DNA from 3 places in the Photobacterium kasasachensis genome. Region 1 is predicted to be linked to each of the others. Evidence: predicted binding sites of a transcription regulator. Region 1 holds the regulator's gene; each other region holds the start of a gene.
The links. Region 1 encodes PurR, which represses purine synthesis genes. Its sites were predicted from a motif close to TNANGNAAACGTTTNCNTNA; they were not measured.
Positions count from the first base shown of each region.

Region 2: the regulator PurR is predicted to act here: its motif matches at 1,599-1,618, upstream of L4D19_RS14220 (uracil-xanthine permease family protein).
Region 3: the regulator PurR is predicted to act here: its motif matches at 2,456-2,475, upstream of purT (formate-dependent phosphoribosylglycinamide formyltransferase).

Region 1 is NZ_JAKJSH010000012.1:147,094-151,383, forward strand. It holds gene L4D19_RS17625 (TfoX/Sxy family DNA transformation protein) at 224-814, opposite strand; cyclic di-GMP riboswitch class I at 942-1,046, opposite strand; gene purR (HTH-type transcriptional repressor PurR) at 1,244-2,251, opposite strand; gene L4D19_RS17635 (heme ABC transporter ATP-binding protein) at 2,576-3,400, opposite strand; gene L4D19_RS17640 (FecCD family ABC transporter permease) at 3,397-4,290, opposite strand, start outside.
Region 2 is NZ_JAKJSH010000009.1:151,426-155,715, forward strand. It holds gene recG (ATP-dependent DNA helicase RecG) at 1-1,410, shown strand, start outside; gene L4D19_RS14220 (uracil-xanthine permease family protein) at 1,786-3,156, shown strand; gene envZ (two-component system sensor histidine kinase EnvZ) at 3,267-4,290, opposite strand, start outside.
Region 3 is NZ_JAKJSH010000017.1:33,973-38,262, reverse strand. It holds gene L4D19_RS21745 (hypothetical protein) at 1-92, shown strand, start outside; gene L4D19_RS21740 (thiopurine S-methyltransferase) at 502-1,143, shown strand; gene purT (formate-dependent phosphoribosylglycinamide formyltransferase) at 1,224-2,399, opposite strand; gene L4D19_RS21730 (hypothetical protein) at 2,628-3,026, shown strand; gene L4D19_RS21725 (TAXI family TRAP transporter solute-binding subunit) at 3,173-4,141, opposite strand.

The sequences.
Region 1 (4,290 bases):
GAAAAGGATATTGATGCTTTTATGAACAGCTTTGTGAGAGGTATCAATATTTGACGTTATATGACAAAAAATTGTCATTAGGGGGAGCAAAAAAGTGGTAATAAAATAATTATGCATAAGTGGCTATGCGTATATTTTTATTTCTATTAGTTGGATATGCTGAAAATAGCAAATAAAAAAAGAGGTGCTTAGCACCTCTTTTTATAAATATCTATTAGGTTGTTTACGGTAATTCAGAAAGAAGTTCTGAACGACGCTGCTTAGTAATTACCGACCAATGCTGGCCGCTAACTGCACCCTCAAGGGCCCATAGCAACTCGATATTTACCGACTCTTGATGGGTTTGCTGCAATGCTTTATAGGCATTGAGCGCACCGGCTTCAAAGAGCTCTTCAACTGTCGTAATACCGGCCTTTTTCAGCATACGTTCGTTAGCTAAACGTAGGTTCGGTAAATCTTTTATACGACTAGGACCTGATTTGCTTTTGGTTTCTTTATCCTGTTTAGCGGCAGTAAAGGAACGCTTTGCTTGGCAAAGAATTTTTCCAGGTTCATCCCACCATTCCTGCGGAATAGCGTAATGCTTGGTCACAACAGGGAACCCGCGTTTTTTATAAACGTAAGGAGTTAAACCTGCCTGCTTAAATTCTTCTTCATTGTCGGCATTAGCTCGGAGGTGCAACTTATCGTTTACCACAAGTGCAAACATGGTTTCACCCGCGAATATACCAAAACCGCCAAACATCGAGCGAGATTTTACATTCTCGAAACAATTGAATAATCGTAGTGATTCTTTAAGTACTGGTTTGTCCATGCTTCTTCTCGGTGAAAAATATCTTGAGTCACCTAACAACAGAGCGAGGATTTCAGATTAGCAAATTTCACAAAAAAGTTATGTCAGGAAAATGTCAGGATTCATGACATCACTTATTGCTAGATCCATCGGCAACCCCGCTACCATAAGCAACTTAGTTATTGATAAACTAACCACTTTTAGGCCGGAAGCTTTGCGTCCCATCCTTTCGGATGGTTTGCCTTGTTCGTGACTTTTTAAGAATATCTCAGATAATATTTTTGAACTTGCTCCCATTCTGAAAAGTGTGATCTTGCTTCAAGTAATAGATCCCGGTTATGGGATGAGAGCAGCATAAATGCCTTAAAATATTTACAGCAAAAAAAGAGTTAATGACAAAAAAAAACCGATATCAGATATCGGTTTTTTTGAAGGGGCGGGAGATGCCATTTACGCGTTCAGGTCTTTTACTGATTTGCGTACAACAAGCTCCGGTGCCATCTCAAAGATACGTCGTTCGTGCTCTTTATCTTTAACGCGTTCCATCAGGATTTCAATCGCTGTTTTACCCAATCGACGCTTAGGCTGGTGGATTGTGGTAAGAGGTGGCGAGAAATAAGGAGCCAGATCGATGTTGTCGTAACCGATGATAGAGATATCATCAGGAACCCGTATACCCGCCTGCTCAAAGGTACTGATCAGCGCCATTGCCATAATATCATTGAAGCAGAAAATCGCTGTTGGGCGATCTTCCATGGCAATGAATTTGTTAGCGGCAATAACAGCAGATTCACACTCGAAGTCACCTTCAAGTAGCCAGTTTTCATTGACATCAAGCTTGGCTTCGTCCATTGCTTTATAGAAGCCCTTCAGACGCTCACGACATGTTGATTTATCCGGGTGGCCAGACAAGCAGCCAATGTGGGTATGACCGTGTTCAATGAAGTATTTTGTCGCAACATAACCACCGAGCTCGGCGTTGTCCTGGATTTTGTCTGTGTGCGGGCTTTCCGGACCCCAATCCATGATCACCATAGGCAGATCTTTCTTGCGCTCAAGTAGTTCGAGGAGTTTTTCGTCAAGATCAGAGCACATGACCAGCAGGCCATCAACACGCTTTTCTGCCAGCATGCGCAGGTAATCGCGTTGTTTTTCAAGGTTGCCTTCGGTATTACATAAGATCAGCGTATAGCCTTCACCATAGCAATACTCTTCCACACCATGTACAACCTCGGCAAAGAAAGGGTTAGTCGATTTGGTAACCAGCATACCGATAGTACGGGTAGTATTGCACTTGAGGCTTCGTGCAACAGCACTTGGTGCGTAATTTAATTCATCTACAGCCGCTAATACTTTTTTCTGTGTTGCTTCCGCAACAAAGCGTGTTTTGTTGATCACGTGAGATACTGTTGTCGTTGATACACCAGCCATACGTGCAACATCTTTAATCGTTGCCATATTTATTCTTCTAATAATTTAAGATCAGAGGTCAGAACCGACCGTTTCATAATCACTTGTAATCAATAGTACCAAACAGAGTAATTATCTGACTGCATTAGATAATTAGTCTGTTTGGTACAGCGTCTAAAACGCCAAAAAGCCGCTTCATTCACGAGCGGCTTTGTTCTCTTGCCTTACGGGGCGTTTCATTGTGTAATCGCTTGCGTTCACATTCTACTGAGTGTAGCGCACAGTGCAACGTTTCTGTATCCCAACCTTGAAATTCTTGATAGATATCAACAAACTCAATGCGATTTTACACCAATTAGATGCATATCCGATTCAGATAGCTTCCGAGTAGACTGTAGCTATACCAGAAGATATGACTACCGGATAATTATCTGTCGGATGTGCTGTGATGTGCACAGGCCAGCTGTAAACTCTGCTGATCGTTTCACTGGTTAGGGCTTGCCAGGGGGAGCCATCTGCCTGGATTCTCCCCTCATTGATGATGACCAGGCGATCAGCATACTGCGCAGCCAAATTGAGATCGTGGATAACAACAATAACTGCGGCTCCGGTGCGAGCCAACTCACGAGCTACCTGAAGTGTTCGGTGCTGATGGGCAAGATCAAGCGCCGAGGTGGGTTCGTCGAGCATTAGTATACATTGTTTACCCGCCTGACTGAGCTGGGTGAGTACACGTGCAAAATGTACCCGTTGCTTTTCCCCCCCTGAAAGGGTGGGGTAGAGCCGATCTTTTAGCGAGAGCACATCGACAACCTGCATCTTCTCCCGGGCAATTTGCTGGGTTTCAGCATTCGGGATTTGAAGGGGGATGCAGCCGAGCTCCACTACTTCTTGTGCAGTAAAAGCGAAAGTTAAATTACTGTGTTGTGGTAGGACACCCAGATGCTTGGCAAGATGTTCTGGTTTAAATTCAGCCCGCGGCTTGTCGAAGAATTCGATGTCTCCCCCTGCATCAACTTCGCCGCACAGGACTTTGAGTAGCGTACTCTTGCCCGCGCCATTTGGGCCCAATAGCGCCGTCAGCTCACCACTGGCAATTGTGATGTTGAAGTCATCCAGTAATGTTTTTCCGCCTAGGGACAGGTGCAAGCCCTTGGCTTCGATAGCAGCTTGAGGGTTATTCGGTGAAACCTTCATGACATTTTCCCCTTTTGTCTGATAAGGAGGAGAATAAAGAATGGTGCGCCGAGAATCGCGGAGATGATCCCGACAGGTAATTCAGCCGGAGTGGCGACAACTCTTGCCAGCATATCAGCAATAAGCAGGATCAGGGCACCGAGTAGCGCCGATAGCGGCAGCAGGGTTTTGTGGTTTGGCCCAGTAAGCATTCTGCAAAGGTGCGGAATGATGAGGCCGATAAATCCGATGACGCCGGTTAACGAGACGGTGACACCGACGCCGGCGGCACAGAGCAAAATAAGCAGCCGCTTTAGCCTCTGTACATTCACGCCCATATGCCTGGCTTCGCCTTCCCCTAACAGAAAGGCGTTTAGCGCATTGGCATGGCGGTCAAAAGCCAGAAGCAATACAGCAAGCGTGACAAAGGCGAGGGTAATGCCCGGCCAGGTGGCACCAGCCAGCGAGCCCATCGACCACAGTGATAAGTCACGGAGCGCCTGATCGTCGGCAAAGTAATTCATAAGTCCAAGCCCGGCTCCGGATAACGCACCAATAGCGACACCTGCCAACAGCATAATTGTCACAGAGGTGCCGCTTTTATCGGTACCAAGCCGATAAACCAGATAGGTACTGGCTGCGCCGCCAATAAAGGCGAACACCGGCACGGTTCCCATGGTGAGTAGCAGCGGAAATGATGTCGCTAGAGGTGCAAAGATAACAATGGCAAGTGCTGCGCCAAGGCTTGCCCCCCCTGAAACACCAATAATACCGGGGTCTGCCAGAGGGTTGCGGAAAAGCCCTTGCATAACTGCACCGCAGAGCGCAAGTATACTGCCGATCGCGATACAGAGCAGGGTGCGCGGAAGGCGGATTTTATGGATCACGATCTCAATATGTGTCGGGAGCTC
Region 2 (4,290 bases), on a different contig from region 1:
ATCCTCGAAGAGCTGCTGGCACAAAACCTGTCGATGCTGGCTGTTCGCAGCAAAAGCCAGCAGCACGAAGCCTGGCCGCTAACCGCCTCCGATAGCTTGAAAATCCGGCTTCTTGATAGCCTTCCGTTCAGCCCGACCGGGGCTCAGCAAAGGGTTGTCGCCGATATCGAGACGGATCTGGCCAAACCGCACCCGATGATGAGGCTGGTACAGGGCGATGTCGGATCGGGCAAGACGCTGGTGGCGGCATTGGCAGCGCTGCGCGCCATTGAACACGGCTATCAGGTCGCCCTCATGGCCCCGACCGAGCTACTGGCCGAGCAGCACGCAATCAACTTTGCCAACTGGCTCAACCCGATGGGTATCCAGGTAGGCTGGCTGGCCGGCAAGCTCAAGGGCAAGGCAAGGGATAGCGAGCTGGCCCGCATCGAAAGCGGTGAAGCCAAAATGGTAGTCGGCACCCACGCCCTGTTTCAGGAGCAAGTGGTATTTAGCAACCTCGCACTGGTAATCATCGATGAACAACACAGATTCGGTGTCCACCAGCGCCTGGAGCTACGCGAGAAAGGGGCCAATGAAGGTCGCTACCCGCACCAGCTGATCATGACCGCGACCCCGATCCCCCGTACCCTGGCCATGACCGCCTATGCCGATCTCGAAACCTCGGTGATTGACGAGCTGCCGCCGGGCCGGACCCCGATCCAGACCGTCGCCCTACCCGATTCGCGCCGGGCAGAAATTATCGAACGCATCCGCTCAGCCTGCCTCAACGAAGACCGGCAGGCATACTGGGTCTGTACTCTGATTGATGAATCCGAGGTCCTAGAGGCGCAAGCCGCTTCCGACACCGCCGACGAGCTCACCGCACAGCTTCCCGATCTCAATATCGGGCTCGTGCACGGCCGGATGAAGCCGGCTGAAAAACAAGAAATCATGAAGCGCTTCAAGGACGGCGAGCTGCACCTGCTGGTTGCCACCACCGTCATAGAGGTCGGGGTCGACGTGCCCAATGCCAGCCTGATGATCATCGAAAACCCTGAGCGGCTCGGTCTGGCGCAGCTCCACCAGCTGCGAGGACGGGTCGGCCGGGGCAGTGTTGCCAGCCATTGTGTCCTGCTCTATCACGCCCCGCTGTCAAAGACCGCCCAGAAACGCCTCGCCGTGCTTCGTGAAAGCAGCGACGGTTTCGTGATTGCCCAGCGCGATCTGGAAATTCGCGGACCGGGAGAACTGCTGGGTACCAAGCAGACCGGCATCGCCGAATTCAAAATTGCCGATCTGGTTCGTGACCAACACCTGATCCCCCAGGTGCAGAAGCTGGCCCGCTATGTCCACGACCGCTACCCGGACAATGCCAAGGCCATCATTGATCGCTGGCTGGGACAACGCGAGAACTACTCAAACGCCTAACCAATACGGCAATTCAGCCAGAGAAGGTAAAAAAATACCTTTCTGGCTGATAGCAATCGCTTGGCTGACACTATAATTCCGTACTGTGATCTTGGCAGCCTAGGATAAATAACGCCTCTGGCACATTTCTTACGTTTTTATCCTTCCGCTCTGTATTTCCGATGCAAATAAAAATAATCTAAAACAAAACACGCAAACGTTTGCTATTTACAGAAAGATAATTAAAATAGCGCACAAATTTCACCCACTTTCACTTCACCCGGTGTCAGCTTGGATCTGAGTAACAGCAATCACAGATATAACCAGCTTTCACAACGCAGTGCCCATTCAGCGTATTGCAAAGGGATACCGAAGTAAGTCCAAGGAAAAACGGCCATGACCCGCCAGCATAGCGACATCGAAACACCACGAAATTCTGATCTGATCTACCGTCTGGAAGACAGGCCGCCACTGCCACAAACCCTGTTTGCAGCCACCCAGCACTTGCTAGCCATGTTTGTTGCCGTGATCACCCCGTCGCTGATCATCTGCCAAGCTCTGGGCGTGCCGGCCAGCGATACCAATACCATCGTCAGTATGTCCCTGTTTGCCTCGGGGCTGGCTTCATTCATCCAAATTCGTACCTTTGGTCCTGTCGGCTCCGGTCTGCTGTCGATTCAGGGTACCAGCTTCAACTTCCTCGGCCCGATTATTGGTGCCGGTCTGGCGCTCAAAGCCGGCGGAGCCGATATCCCAACCATGATGGCCGCCATTTTCGGTACTATCCTGGTTGCCTCGCTGACTGAGGTCTTTATCTCCCGGGTTCTCCAGCATGCCCAGCGCGTGATCACCCCGCTGGTCTCCGGCATCGTGGTGACTCTGATTGGCCTGACCCTGATCCAGATCGGCCTGACGTCAATGGGCGGTGGCTACGCCGCAATTGAAAACGGCAGCTTCGGTAGCCTCGACAACCTGATGCTGGCCGGCACTGTTCTGGGTTTAATCGTACTACTCAACCGGGTCAAGAACCCATATCTGCGAGTTTCATCGATTGTTATCGCGATGGCTGCCGGCACCGTGCTGGCATGGCTGACCGGCATGATCGATACCTCGCGCTCAGCCGATACCGACCTGATAGCCATCCCGCTGCCGATGCAATACGGTCTGGGATTTGACTGGTCGCTGCTGATCCCGCTTGTAATCGTCTTTGCCATCACGTCACTTGAAGCCATCGGCGATATTACCGCAACCTCGGAAACCTCCGAACAACCTGTAGCCGGACCGGTCTACATGAAACGCATCAAAGGCGGGGTACTGGCCGACGGTATCAACTCAGCACTAGCCTCGGTATTAAACAGTTTCCCGAATTCAACCTTCAGCCAGAACAACGGCATCATCCAGCTGACCGGTGTCGCCAGCCGCTATATCGGTTACTTCGTTGCCGGTATGCTGGTACTGCTTGGGCTGTTCCCGGGTGTTGCCAATCTGGTTCAGCTCATCCCGGAGCCGGTCCTGGGCGGCGCAACCATCGTGATGTTCGGTACCATTGCCGCCTCAGGGGTCCGCATTATTTCCCGCTGTGAGCTCGACCGCCGCGCCATTCTGATCATGGCCCTGTCTTTCTCGATGGGCTTGGGCATTGCCCAGAAACCGGAAATTCTCCAGTTCATGCCAGAATGGGTGAAAAGCATCTTATCGTCGGGGATGGCGGCAGGCGGTATCACGGCCATCGTGCTGAATCTGGTACTACCGGAAGAGAATAAATAGTCAAAGAAAGTGTCGCTAACGACATAAGCAATATGCAAATAAAAAGCGAGAGCCTCTTGGCTCTCGCTTTGGTTGTGACGTTTGCTTTTTCAGGGTAAATCCAGGCTTAGCTATTTTTTGCTCACCACCAGCGGCAGGCTCACCTGTACTTTCAGGCCACCGGCACTGCGGTTGGTCACCATGATTGTCCCTTCATGCTGGTCGATGATCCGCTGCACGATAGCCAGACCCAATCCGGTCCCCTCGGCTTCACTGCCCCGGGCAGAATCTCCCCGGGTCAGGGGCTGAAACATCTTGGCGACCTGATCCGGTTCAATCCCGGGACCGTCATCCTCGACACAGAACCAGGCCGTTTTGCGATCAGCGGTCACCCCACTGGAAAGCTTGACCCATCCGTTACCGTAGCGGATCGCATTGACGACCAGATTGGCCACCGAGCGTTTGATCGCCACGCCATTGGCACGCACGATACCGGGAATATCACCCTGCTCGAGTTCAATCTCGCACTCGTAGCCTCCTTCGGCCTCGGCCACTTCCTGCAGCAGGAGATTCAAATCAAGATCTTCCTCTTCCAGCTGCTTGGTCGACTTCAGGTAATCCATAAACTGGCTGATGATCTCGTTACACTCCTCGGTGTCCTTAATCATGCTCTCGGCCAGATAGCCGTCTTCCGGCGACATCATTTCAGTAGCCAGACGGATCCGGGTCAGCGGGGTGCGCAAGTCATGGCTGACCCCGGCCAGCAACAGTGCCCGGTCATCTTCCAGCTGCTTGATCCCCTCGGACATCCGATTAAACGACTTAGTTACCGCACGGATTTCCGATGCCCCTCTTTCCGGCAGGTGGGGCGGCGTTTCACCACGGGCCACCTGAAGCGCCGCCTGCTCCAACGCAACCAAAGGCCGGTTCTGGATCCGAATAAAGAGCCAGCCACCGGCAATCACCATAAAGGCAATGATCAAGCTGTAGTGAAACAGGGGCGAGAAATCGTCTTCCTGCAGCTCCGACAACGGGATCCGCATAAAGTAGCCTGGCATCGCATCGCACCGCATCCACAGCACATAGCTATCAGCGCCCAACACCAACCGCACCTCGGTAGGCGCACCAAGCTCACGGGTCATCTCCTCGCTGAGG
Region 3 (4,290 bases), on a different contig from region 1:
TCTCTAAGCAGCTAATGACGTTGCTTGAGCCTGTGACTTTCCGCGGTGTAACTGTACGCCGTGATTCGATCAAGCTGTTCAGAATTTCCTAATTGTCCGGTTTGTATCGTTTGTTCAATGACTCTCATAAAAGAAAAATTGAAGAACAAATTTATAATCTCGCCTAGCGCAGTCTAAGCCAGATTAGTAGAAAAGGATGCTTCGGCATCCTTTTTTGCATCTGAACGCTGAGAAACGAACACTTTCCGTAATACTTATTGATAATAGCTTTATTTGTGCCTGTGATTGATTATAGAGCGATTTGGTGGTGTTTTGTGCGCATTGTTGTTGTGATTCGTTTGAGGCGCTCAGAAGGCGCCTGAGGCGTTTATGGGCGGTGGCAGTGTTTCCGGTTAGCTGAGGGCGTACCGAATGCTGGATCAGAGCAACAAACTATGGTCAGATAGCGGCCATAGAGATAAATACAAACGTAAGTAAAGTCAGTTAAGAGATTCTAATAAGATGGATGCAGAATTTTGGCATAGCCGCTGGGCGGAGAACCGTATCGGTTTTCATTTAAGTGACATTAATCCAGTACTAACGAAGTATTGGCCTAGGCTAAACACGACACGTACCGATACCGTGTTGGTGCCTATGTGCGGTAAATCAGTTGATTTGGCCTGGCTGGCTGAAAAACATGATAATGTTGTCGGTATTGAGCTCAGTGATATTGCGGTACGGGCGTTTTTCTCCGAGCACTTTTATACGCCGATGGTGACATCGATAGGTAATGGTCAGACGCTCTATGAGTTCGATGAAATTACCATTCATTGTGGCGACTTTTTTGCCACTCGTGTTGAGCCTGTCGATGTGGTTTATGATCGTGCGGCATTGATTGCGATGCCTGAGAACATGCGCAAAATGTATACGGAGCACTTGCTTTCGATGGTGAAGGCTGGTGGACGTATTTTGCTGGTTACTCTGGATTATCCGCAGCCAGAAATGGATGGCCCTCCGTTCAGTGTCACCAAAGATGAAGTTGAGCAGCTGTTCGCTGGTTGTAAGATCACCCACCTTGATCGCGACGATGCCGATGAATCACACCCACGCCGTCAGCGTGGACTGTCACGTTTTGCAGAAGAAGTGTGGCTGATCGAGCTGTAGTTAGCCAAGCTATACCCGTAAACAAAAACAAAAAGGAGCCAGTGGCTCCTTTTTTCATGCTTGGCGTATTTGTATTTTTGTTAAAAAACGACTTTGATATCCGAAGCTGTTTCAACCGCGTCGCTGATTGCCTGATCTGTAGTGTCTCGGCGAGTCAGGGCAACGCCTAAACGACGGCGACCGTTAATTTCTGGCTTGGCAAACAGGCGAACCTGCGTTTGCGGACGGGCCAGTGCAGTTGCCAGGTCATCAAACCGGATGTTGTCGGAAACACCTTCAGACAACACAACAGCCGATGCTGACGGGCCGTAGTGGGTGATAGCGTGAATCGGCAAGCCAAGGAAAGCGCGAACATGCAGGGCGAACTCAGATTGATCCTGAGAGATCAGGGTGACCATGCCGGTGTCATGCGGGCGAGGGGAGACTTCGCTGAACAGAACCTCATCCCCTTTGACGAATAGCTCAACACCAAATAAACCATAGCCACCCAGTGCGTTCACTACTTTTTCGGCAACTTCCTGAGCGGCCTTAAGAGCGTCAGCTGACATTTGCTGTGGCTGCCAAGACTCGCGGTAGTCGCCGTCTTCCTGACGGTGACCGATAGGATCGCAGAAATGCACGCCATCAATGGCACGAACGGTCAGCAAGGTAATTTCGTAATCAAACTCGACAAAGCCTTCGACGATGACACGTCCGGCTCCTGCACGTCCGCCTTCCTGTGCATAGTGCCAGGCTGATTCGATGTCTGCCGGTGTTTTGATCACGCTCTGTCCCTTGCCGGAAGAGCTCATGATTGGCTTGACGACACAAGGTGTACCGATGCGCTCAACTGATGCGGCGAAATCATCATACTGATCTGAAAATTCATAAGGGGAGGTTGGAATAGCCAATGTTTCTGCCGCAAGGCGACGAATGCCCTCACGGTTCATAGTAAGCTTGGTCGCATTGGCAGTTGGTACAACATTCAGCCCATCGGCTTCTAGCTCAACCAGCGTATCGGTGGCAATTGCTTCGATTTCCGGCACCACATAGTGAGGCTGTTCCTTGGCAATAACTTGTTTGAGCGCTTTGCTATCGAGCATATCGATAACATGGCTGCGATGGGCAACCTGCATCGCCGGGGCATTGGCGTAGCGATCAACAGCGATAACTTCAAGACCTAAACGCTGACATTCAATTGCAACTTCTTTTCCTAGTTCGCCGGATCCTAGCAGTAGAACACGGGTTGCATCTGTGCGAGTCGCTGAACCTAACATCGAATTTCCTTACGATAAGTATTGATACTGAGCGCGATCATACAGGAATTTAATCATCACGCAATCGTTTGCGTTGTTTGTTTTTGCTTGGTTTTTGCCTTGTTGTTCCAAGGCTATACTTAGAGGTTTCTTTGTAAAAGTTTTGTCATGATTACTGCGGGGCTATCGAGTCTTAGGGGGTTTTTGGTTAACGTAGGCCCATTATTCGTTACCGACAGTATGATTACGATGAAAAAAGTTTTACTAGGCTTGGCGCTTGCTCTTTCCGTTTCAGCACACGCTTCACAAAGCGTCGGGGTGTTTTTTGGTAGCCCGATGAGTGGTATTCAGTACAAGACGAACGATCTTCGATTTTCTCTTGGCCTGGATGATTTTGGTGTAGCGGTAGACAAGACGTTTAACTTAGGTTCACTCGTCAATGACCCTGATCTAAATAGCATGTACACCTTCGTTGGTGCTCAGTACGTCGATAACAAGTATGACAAACTGGGTGTGCGTTCAGGAGTAGGATTCCAGGTGCCGGTAAGCCAGTTTGAACTCTACGGTGAAGTTGGCCCGACACTGTATGTCGTAGAAGACGTTGATCTGGAGCTAGAAGGCGCACTGGGCGTTCGCTATCGCTTCTAAGTGGATTTGAGTTAGTTGCAAACTAAAAAGGCTGGATACTCCAGCCTTTTGTCATTTGTATTGCTTGTGCCGGGAATGCTTGTGGTGTGTAAGTCGCATTCTGTGACGCTGTCACAAGCGTTGTTCTATTGCTAACCCTATTAACTCTATTTTATGAGTTTTGCTTCCTGGTAGTACTGTTTGGCACCATCATGAAGCGGCGCAGACAAGCCATCTTTAACCATTTCTTCTTTCTTCAGATTGGCAAAGGCTGGGTGAAGTTTGCGGAAGGTATCAAAGTTGGTAAACACGGATTTGACGACCTGATAGATCAACGCTTTGTCTGTTTGGGCCGATGAAACAAACGTGGCACCGACACCAAAGGTTTTCACGTCGCTGGCTGAGCCTTTGTACATCCCACCGGGTACTGTTGCGACACGATAAAAGTCATTCTCGGCAATCAGTTTGTCGACCACAGGCCCTGCCACCTCGACAATCACGCTGTCACAGGATGTAGTGGCTTCCTTGATCGCACCGCTAGGGTGGCCAACGGTATAGATCATCGCATCGATTTTGTTGTCACAAAGGGCTTTAGATTGCTCGGATGCCTTCAACTCGGAAACCAGCGCGAAGTCTTTATTCGTCCAGCCAAGGGCTTTCATCAGTACTTCCATCGTTCCTCGCTGGCCGGAGCCCGGATTGCCGATGTTAACGCGTTTCCCCTTTAAGTCTGTGAAGGTCTTAATGCCAGAGTCGGCTCTGGCGACAACGGTAAAGGGTTCAGGGTGAATAGAAAAAACCGCACGAAGTGATTTGAAAGGGCCTTTGTCGGCAAATTTGCTGGTTCCATTATAGGCGTGGTATTGCCAGTCTGACTGGGCGATCCCCAGATCAAGCTCACCAGCCCGAATTGTATTGATGTTATAAATTGACCCGCCGGTACTTTCTACCGAGCAACGGATGCCGTGAGCGTCACGGTCTTTGTTGACCAGACGGCAAATCGCACCGCCAGTTGGATAATACACACCTGTAACGCCACCAGTACCAATGGTGATGAATGATTCTGCGCGTACCGTGATTGAGAAGAGCAAAGAAAAAAGGCTAATGAAAAGAGACGCTAAACCAAGTTGCTTCATATCAGGTTCCTCTGAGTAACAAATTTCTCCGTACGATTGAAAAGTATAGAAGAGATACCGTAACTCACTCAGTTTCTTCGTAATAATGAGCAGTTGTTCTAATTGGCTAGCAAGAAAAAGAAAATCCCCGGCAGGCGGGGATTTTGGGG